DNA from 4 places in the Paenibacillus sp. V4I7 genome. Region 2 is predicted to be linked to each of the others. Evidence: riboswitches for the same ligand, from Rfam matches in the RefSeq annotation. Region 2 holds a riboswitch; each other region holds the start of a gene.

Region 1 (2,202 bases), 7.0 Mb from region 2:
CGGTGTCGGATTTTCAAAAGGATGCGCTGCATTCGTACCGAACCACCCGCCACCGTTTGTACCGATATGTTTAATCGATTCCAGTGAAGCCACTAACCCGCGAGTAATCGTTTGTGTGGCCCCTTCAATTGTTGTAGCTTGCACAGCTCCCAGTAGTGTTTGCGGAATACCCTGAAAAACTAAAACTAAAGCAACAATGAAGCTCAGTGGTAAAAATACGCGTGTAATCGCTCTGGTCATATCCACGTAAAAGTTACCGAGATTATCTTGACGGCCAACTAAACCGCGTATAAAAGCTACCGCCACAGCGAAACCTGTTGCAGCCGATGTAAACATCGGGAACGTAATGGCTACCATTTGAGAGAAATACGAAAGTGTATTTTCACCGCTGTATGCTTGCCAGTTCGTATTAGTAATAAATGAAACAGCCGTGTTAAAAGCTAATGCCGGAGGCATATTACCAATATCGTCAGGATTCAATGGTAGATATTTTTGAAGCCGAAATACCGCATAAATCAGAAGCATCATGACAAAATTAACTAATAGTACGGACCCTAAATACTTTTTCCACCCCATCGCTTCATCTTCATTAACACCCATAATGCGATAGGAGACCCGCTCAAAAGGAGCAAATACACGATCAAGTCCACTCTTTTCATACCCAAAAACTTTCACCAAGTAACTACCCACAGGCTTCACTAAAAGCATAATAATACCCAGTGTGATGACTACCTGTAACAATCCCATACCCATAGTAGGTTCTCCCCTTGCTTACTTAAGTTCTTATTCTACAATTAAAATTTCTCCGGCTTCACTAAAACAAAACCGAGATACACCATAATGGCAAATCCAATAACACCGATAACAATCATATGAGTGCCTCCTACAAGTTTTTTCCAAAACGCTTATCGAAAGCTAAGCTTAAGCTCATGCTTTTTCACAATATTTTAAAAAAGCCCAAAATCCTAAGAATGTTACGGCCATTAATAAGATCATCGTTACGTCGTTGTACATAACACACCTCCTGTAATTTAACCGACTCTAATGCTTTCTTGAAATAGTGTAACGCCGAACCGTATAAAAATGAGGTAAAGAATCTATAGCATCCGTATAAAAAAAGCATAAAAATCTTGTCTTGAAAGAGATATACGCCCCAGAATGCTCAAACAAATACGATAATAGATTCACTCTCCTCCAAATTTCGAACAACAAAAAGAAGCCTAAGAGCAGAGAATCTCTACTCTCGGGCTTCTTAGCAGCGTTAATAAACGGGCTGTGAAAGCACGATAGAAAGTGGTTCTCTCCCAATACGCTTACGAGGTTAGCTGTCGGATTCGGGCTTGGAAGTGCCCTACCTTGGCAAGCTGCGCTTGTTTTGGATTCACCCCGAGAAACCGCAATTTACATACATTCGGCTTCTGGCTGGTTCCCCCGCTCCCCTTGCGGGGACTCAGCGTTTGAAACTTGTTGTGAAGTTGTTGAAAAGAATGCTACGCCTCTTAGCCATTATTGTAAAACGCTGTGGAGAGACGCTATCCCGTAATTTAGGGCATATTAGGCAAATAAAAGCGCATCCAAATTGATAACACGTTCATTATCGATAGAAATGCTTCGTTTTTCTACCGTTATTGTCATTTTGTCGCAAATGGACTATAAAAAAAGGCAGCCTTACAATGAAGTAAGGCCACCCTACTTATTTTTTCAAATGATACGGCACTGTCGTTACGATAAGGTCTCTTCTATACAGCAAGAAAGCACGGATAAGTAGACTGGATTGGTTATGGAGAATATTCTGCCAGCTTTTCTTAGGAATAAACTGTGGGATTAGGACGGTTACCCGAAAATTTGATTCAGCTGCCTTATGCTCGACCGTATCAATAAATTTCATCAATGGTTGAACAATGCTCCGATACTGGGAATGTAAAGTTACCAGCCTTATCTCGGGCTGCCACGTATTCCATTTCTCCTCAAATTGTTTCTCGACGTCTCTTTCGAAAGCCACATAAACGGCGATGATCTGATTTGGCGAAAGGGATTTGGCATAATTCAAGGAGTTCTCTACCACATGCGTAATGCCCGCCACAGGCACAATGATCACATTTCCTTCAATAGGAATCGCTGGTTCGCAAGTTGTTATTCTTAATTGTTCGCCTACGGCCTCATAGTGTTTCTTGATCTGGTGAAAAATAAAAACAATTAGTG
Region 2 (2,202 bases):
TGCTTCACGCCATCGCAGACGGTGAAGAAGATCCTGAGAAACTAGCAAGCTTCGCTCGGCGCACTATGAAAAAGAAAAAAGATGAACTCGAACTCGCTCTTCGAGGTTACGTAAATCCTCATCAACGCATGATGCTTAAAACCATTTTAACCCACATTGACTTCCTCACCGAACAAATTGCGATATTAGATCAAGAGGTTGCCCAGAGAGTTATCTCAGATCAGGAAGACATAGAGCGATTAGATTCTATACCTGGAATTGCAACTCGAATGGCTGAACAAATCTTAGCTGAAATAGGAACAAACATTAAAAACCAGTTTCCAAGTGCGGCTCATTTCTGTTCTTGGGCAGCTCTCGTACCAGGACATAATGAGAGTGCAGGCAAACGGAAGTCTTCTAAGGAAAAAAAAGGAAACAAATATTTAAAATCTGCATTAACAGAAGCCGCACATTCCGTAGGTGCCTCCAAAAACTATCTTGGTGCTATGTATAGGCGAACATTAGCACGAAAAGGCAGGAAAAGAGCAGCTATTGTTGTAGCCCATGCCATGCTAAGAATCGCTTATTATCTGCTGACAAAAAAAGACATGTATGTAGACTTAGGTGAAGATTATTATGATAAGCAAAAACTTGGAGCTATTGTACGGAACTCAGTTCGAAGACTTGAAACCTTAGGCTACAACGTTTAAAAAATGAATGAGCCGCGTCTTCTTTAGTGCTGTTCTTTTTCTTCGACTGCCAGATTTTTAATTTTTATGGTAGTTTAATGAAAAAAGCAGGCTGCCTGCCTGCCTGCCGTATTTCAAGTATCGTTTTCTGTTAGTTGAATTAAGAATTAAATGTGAGTGACTTCCATAACAAACGAACAAAAAAGTTGGTTATGATGGGCTTAATGTAGAATCAGCAACCGAATAATATATAGAAGCAGCTTTATCTTTCAACGAAGCTCATATAATACTGCTTCTAATGTACTCTCTGAGGCAAGGATACGGACCACCAAAAATATGAGCCATGGTTACGATAAATTTGTGATGTTCCTCCAAAATTTTCAGGGGAATGCCGATGCGATTGGCTAGTAATTGTTGATCCGCTAATTCCCTTTCCAAACTTAGTTGGTTTAGTAAGTCATTGTTTTGTCCGACCGTTTTGCTTATTTCCAATAAAGTCTGTGTTACGACGCCTGATGGCCGATACGCCAAATTGGAAAATTCAATGTCGAACTCCTCCAACCGTAGCTTTAAGTGAAGAATCTCTTCTTGACGTTGTACAGAAATGTTTGATCTTTTCGATTGAAAAAGGTTCTTCACCTCTTTGGTTACTCTCTTAAGAAGCATGTCTAATTCCTCCTTTTTTCTCTTGTACGAAAAAAGGAAGCGAGGGAATAGAGCCCTAAAAATAAAGGACCCATTAATGTTTCTATCATTTTTTCTTTCTACGCTGACGAAGTTAGCTGACGGATTCGGGTTGAAAGTTAACCCTAACACTCAAAAAAGTGTACTCACCCCAGAAAACTTGGTTCCCCCGCTTCTTTAATCTAAAGAATTAAGCGTAGTATGATTCATTCTTATTTTATCAATTTACCCCAATACAAATTTAGAAACAATAGTAATATTTACTTATATTTTTATGTCTATTTTCAACTAATAGTTCAATTTTACTGTGGTTAACGCAGCAAGGCCACCGATCATCGGCAGTTCTAATAAAGTTTCTTCTTCCATAAATTTTTCTAATTTTTCCATATCAAGATTAAAAAAACCGCTTGCGTTGTTCGTGAATATTGCTAGGAATTTCACCAAGCCAATGGGCTGGTTAAAGTTCATCGTCTTACATAATTGACCAATTTGAATTCCTAGGTTATATGGTGAAATATTAATACCTACCTGATAAAAAAGCCTATCGAATATTTCTATTGAACCGTGGACAATCACGGTAGGACCATTATTATATTTACTCCATTCAATTTCATTCGGGATGGTCTTGTCATGCATCGTTTGGAGAGCAACACTTTTTAGTTTGCTTACATAATTATCAAATTCCATATTAGATAATAAATCTTCAAAGCGAGCAATATCATGATAATGCACTGAAAAGCATCTTTCAATTGATATCCATTCTTGAAATAACTCAGAATTTAGAATCAAAATTTGTGTTTCTGTTGGGCTTAACCCTTTTTTCAAAATCAATAGCCATTCCATCAATTTT
Region 3 (2,202 bases), 5.8 Mb from region 2:
TTACCTGTGGATGCAACGCCTGCTGAATACGCAGTTAACTTCACATTCTTCAGGATTTGTTTATAACCAAAGGTAACACCGTTCTTCGAAACCTCATCCACACTAGGTGATGAAGACGAGAGAACAACCACAGGGTTTTTCGTACCTACGGACACAACTTTATTAATACTTTCTGTTTGTACTTCTTCACCCACAACTGCTTCCGCGACTAAAACACCATCTTCGAAAGTCTTTTCTTTCTTCTTCAAGAGTACGCCCTCTTTACCTTCTTGGACGACTTGCTCTTTGCCTTTGAGTAGCGATGCGTCGCTCTTCTTTTCCGTATCGAACGCAATCGGCTCAGTTACTTCCTCCGTCTCTTTTTTTACACGAACGATTTTGATTTCATCGCCCGAGCTCAGAGAGGCTGTCGGTTCGGGAGTTAAACGATCGTGCTCCCCAAGTGCAATATGTAAACGTTGCAATGCACTTTCTACCGTTCTTGCAGTTGTGTAAACAGTGGTGGTCTTTCCATCAGCAGTCAATTGAATCGGTGAGGCATGTTCGATGACAATTTTGTCTCCACCCTTGATTGTTGTCGTTGGCGCAGTAGAAATTTCATCGTGTTCACCAATCTTTATGGCTTGTTCATCCAGTAGGCGTTGCAGGACCCATTGCTTCGTATGCACAACGGTTTCTTGTCCATTCACAACCACGGATACGCTCTTGGTAGCCGTACCGTACAACAACACCAAAAACATGAAAGTCATTGCGATTGAAATTATGGCTAAGCTTAAAATCAAACGCAAGTTTTCATGCTTCCATCGCAATGCGAAGGACATGCTGGATGATCGTTTTACATGGGTCTCGCTAATAGAGATACTGCCCACTTCTTCGGTCCTCCTTCAAAGCCTCGCCGCCAGGTTACAGCATGATTAGATTTGACGCGACTAAGGTTTTTTAGTTTAACTTAACGTGTTCGCCATCAGCAGTACGGTGCTAAACCGCTGCCTTCTGGTCGTCCCACACCAGTTTGCCTATTCAACATTCATATGAATTCCGGGCAAATATTAGTCGTCCGAAATGTGTATAGCCCTTTATGAAGACAAAAAGCCAGCAAGAAGAGGACTCTTCTCGCTGGCTTAGTTTGTATAGTAAAATACACAAATAGCACGCACGACAATCGTTACCTCTCTTACGCTTACGAGGTTAGCTGACGGATTCGGACGTGAGAGTCGCCCTACTAAGAGCATACGAAGTATACTCAAAGATTCACCCCTGTTACTCACTCTGTTCACTCAAGAAGCACGCTTCTTCAGCTTACAGTGGTTCCCCCGTTCCCATAAATGGAACTCAGCGAATGGAAAAATGGCAAATTGGTTATTAAGTTATTATGAAAAGTATATTACGCTGTTAATCTTAACCTGTAAAGGGATTAACACCTACTAAAAAGGGCTAAATCGACTAAAATTCGCTTAAATGAACAATTAAATAGCTCTATTTCTACTTATATCTCACTTTAACGTACGTATACTAACTCTTTTCAACTTTTCACCCCAAAACTAGGCTTAAATTACAAATTTGTTTATAATGTTCGTATAGGAAAGTGATTCATAAATACCAATAATTTGCTAATCAGGGAGGCAATGAGATGGGCTCCATTCTACAAGTTGACTCTTTATATGGGGGATATTTACCAAAAAAACCCGTTCTTCATGACCTAACCTTTTCTATCCGTCAAGGTGAAATGATGGGTCTGATCGGACTTAATGGCGCGGGTAAAAGTACGACGATCAAAAACATTCTCGGCCTTCTTCAACCGCAAAAAGGATCCATTCGAATTAACGGTCTGACTTTAGCTGAAAATCCTTTGTCCTATCGTGCTACATACGCTTATGTACCCGAAAGCCCCGAGCTCTACGAAGAGCTTACGATCCGCGAACACCTTGAGCTAACCGCTATGGCCTACGGCTTGTCGAAGGACGACTATTTGGCTCGATCCAGCTCCCTTTTGGAGCAGTTTCAAATGAAGGACAAGCTGAACAGCTTCGCCAGTCATTTATCCAAAGGAATGAAACAGAAAGTCATGATTATGAACGCATTTCTGATCGAACCCTCGTTATATATTATCGATGAACCCTTTCTCGGCCTCGACCCATTAGCGATCCGTTCATTACTCGAATTAATGGTGAAAATGAAACATAAAGGAGCATCATTCCTCAT
Region 4 (2,202 bases), 1.4 Mb from region 2:
ACCGCAACAAGTTCGTAAGTATCCAAATATTCGCTTTGATTGTTCAGAAGAAAAGCCCCTGAAGAAAACCAGCCGTTTACTTATTCGAAACGAGCAACAAGTGCGCCGGAATCATCGGATATCTCATATTCCTTTGAAAATACTGGGGAAATAATCTCGTAGCTGCCTTGCCCTTTGGTTTCATATGTGAATTTCTTGGTGAACAAAGCAATTCTGCTTCTCAACACGCCTAATTGCCCACCATCGGCACCCGTAACCTCCCATTTGCTTGAGAATATCGGAAAACTTCCTTTGCACAACAGCTGGCCATTATGCCCAAACACCTCGATCGTAGAACCAAAAGAGCTCTTCAAATCTATATGACCGACATCTTTTCCCTGTTCGTCCCGAATCTCCGTAACACCGGTATTAAAAAAATTATCCCTGAAATATAGATTCAATACAATCGCCTCCCTCTGGTATATATACGATGCAGAGATCAAAAATGTTAGTCATTCCCAACAATGCCTTATTATTAAAAACCGAAAAAACCAGCAAACAAAAGGTTGCTGGTTTATCTAGATATATTCTGCTAATATATGTTGCTGTATTAGTTACTAATGAATTCTTGTACCCATTCGCCGTTATAAAAAGCAACACCGATTTGTGTGAAGTTGGGGCTTAGAATGTTTTGACGATGACCCGGGCTGTTCATCCAAGCTTTCATGACAGCTTCAGGCGTTTGTTGACCTTTTGCAATGTTTTCACCTGCGTAGGAATAGCGAATGCCGTATTTGCTCATCATATCAAAAGGAGACCCATAGGTCGGAGAAGTATGATCGAAATAACCATTGTTATACATATCCTTCGCTTTGTCCAAAGCCATGGCGGTAAGTGCGCTGTTGCCGGTTAATGGACGCAGTCCTGCTTTAGATCGTTCCTGGTTAACTAAGTTAACGACTTGGCTAGCAAAAGTTGATTGGGATGGCGCACTTGTAACTGGCGTTTTGGTACCTGCATTTATGCTCTTGCTGCCAGGAATGTTGAGGCTCATACCAGACCAAATCACGTTCGGATTGGCAACCTGAGGATTTGCCTTAATAAGCGAAGATAGGCTGATGCCATACTTCTTGGATATTAGCCACATGGTATCATTGCCTGATACTGAATGGGTTGCTGGTGCGGCCATTGCCGCGCTCGAACCTACGAGGACGCTCAATCCTATTGCGCCGGTAACCACAAGCTTTTTGTAACGTTTCAAAATAAACCTCTCCTTTTTGCGGCCTGCGAGGTTAGCTGTCGGATTCGGATCAAAGAGTAATCACCCGGCCGCTGACGCGGCTTCACCCCAAATAATGGGTCCCCCGTGCTTCACATGAAGCTTCGGCCTTCTGAGTTATTTGATCCACATAGATCTCACAAATTGTAACATGTGAAATCATAGAGAACATGACTCAAAATTTTCCAAGAACATTTTGTAAGCGGTATCAGCCGTTTCTTCTTGTCCAAAACAGTGAATTCCAATCACCAGCAACCTCATTCAATCCCATATTTGAGGCCGATCGATTCCAGCCGTTCGCATATAATCTAGCAGTTGCCCGGTGTGAACGGATTCGTGGTATGCGATCCTCATTAACATATCTCCTAAAGTTCGAACATACCCTACGTCACTTCGATTAATTTTAATATTTGACAAATCCTCAGGAGTGAAGAATTTAACGGTATTCAAGAATTGTTCTCTGTACACTTGTGCGAATATCAGTTCATCCTCCACCGAAGAAAATTCCCGATTGTCATAAGGAGAATCGTAAGAAGGCAAACTTCCACAGTTAAGTAACGCAAGATGATAATAATGCTCGCCATCCAATACGTGTCGGATCATTTCTTTCATGCTTAAGGCGTGTGCATCAGGCCTCCAATCCAGCATAGTTAGAGGAATAACGCTCCACACTTTTATACTTCTACGTCGGACTTCTTCCAAGTTCAATATAACAAGATCTATCCCGTTAATGATTAACACTCCTTTTAATTTCTCAATAATCCATGCCTATTTGTTTTATAAATATGCAGTTTACTCATACGAACAAATATACAGTACATTTGTTCGCATGTAAATAATCCCCTATTCAATTTAGCCTGCCAGCTTTATTATAGTGGCGTTCCTAAGCTTAAAGATCTCTGTAATACCCTGACATCGCTGAAGCGGATGGCGTAACAACGATA

What was found. Region 2 has a riboswitch for cyclic di-AMP ahead of QFZ80_RS06985 (hypothetical protein). Riboswitches for the same ligand answer to the same signal wherever they lie in the genome.
Region 1: another riboswitch for cyclic di-AMP. It lies ahead of QFZ80_RS39290 (potassium-transporting ATPase subunit F); the one in region 2 lies ahead of QFZ80_RS06985 (hypothetical protein).
Region 3: another riboswitch for cyclic di-AMP. It lies ahead of QFZ80_RS32975 (resuscitation-promoting factor); the one in region 2 lies ahead of QFZ80_RS06985 (hypothetical protein).
Region 4: another riboswitch for cyclic di-AMP. It lies ahead of QFZ80_RS13230 (CAP domain-containing protein); the one in region 2 lies ahead of QFZ80_RS06985 (hypothetical protein).

The regions. Positions count from the first base shown of each region.
Region 1 covers NZ_JAUSZD010000002.1:8,200,018-8,202,219, reverse strand. The annotation lists gene kdpA (potassium-transporting ATPase subunit KdpA) at 1-747, opposite strand, end outside; gene QFZ80_RS39290 (potassium-transporting ATPase subunit F) at 795-872, opposite strand; cyclic di-AMP (ydaO/yuaA leader) riboswitch at 1,295-1,466, opposite strand; gene QFZ80_RS38400 (APC family permease) at 1,694-2,202, opposite strand, start outside.
Region 2 covers NZ_JAUSZD010000002.1:1,230,187-1,232,388, reverse strand. The annotation lists partial or broken gene QFZ80_RS06990 (IS110 family transposase) at 1-689, shown strand, start outside; gene QFZ80_RS06985 (hypothetical protein) at 948-1,334, opposite strand; cyclic di-AMP (ydaO/yuaA leader) riboswitch at 1,420-1,559, opposite strand; gene QFZ80_RS06980 (hypothetical protein) at 1,641-2,177, opposite strand.
Region 3 covers NZ_JAUSZD010000002.1:7,041,741-7,043,942, forward strand. The annotation lists gene QFZ80_RS32975 (resuscitation-promoting factor) at 1-869, opposite strand, end outside; cyclic di-AMP (ydaO/yuaA leader) riboswitch at 1,163-1,348, opposite strand; gene QFZ80_RS32980 (ABC transporter ATP-binding protein) at 1,631-2,202, shown strand, end outside.
Region 4 covers NZ_JAUSZD010000002.1:2,650,474-2,652,675, reverse strand. The annotation lists gene QFZ80_RS13235 (LURP-one-related family protein) at 81-440, opposite strand; gene QFZ80_RS13230 (CAP domain-containing protein) at 590-1,240, opposite strand; cyclic di-AMP (ydaO/yuaA leader) riboswitch at 1,246-1,378, opposite strand; gene QFZ80_RS13225 (DinB family protein) at 1,520-1,990, opposite strand.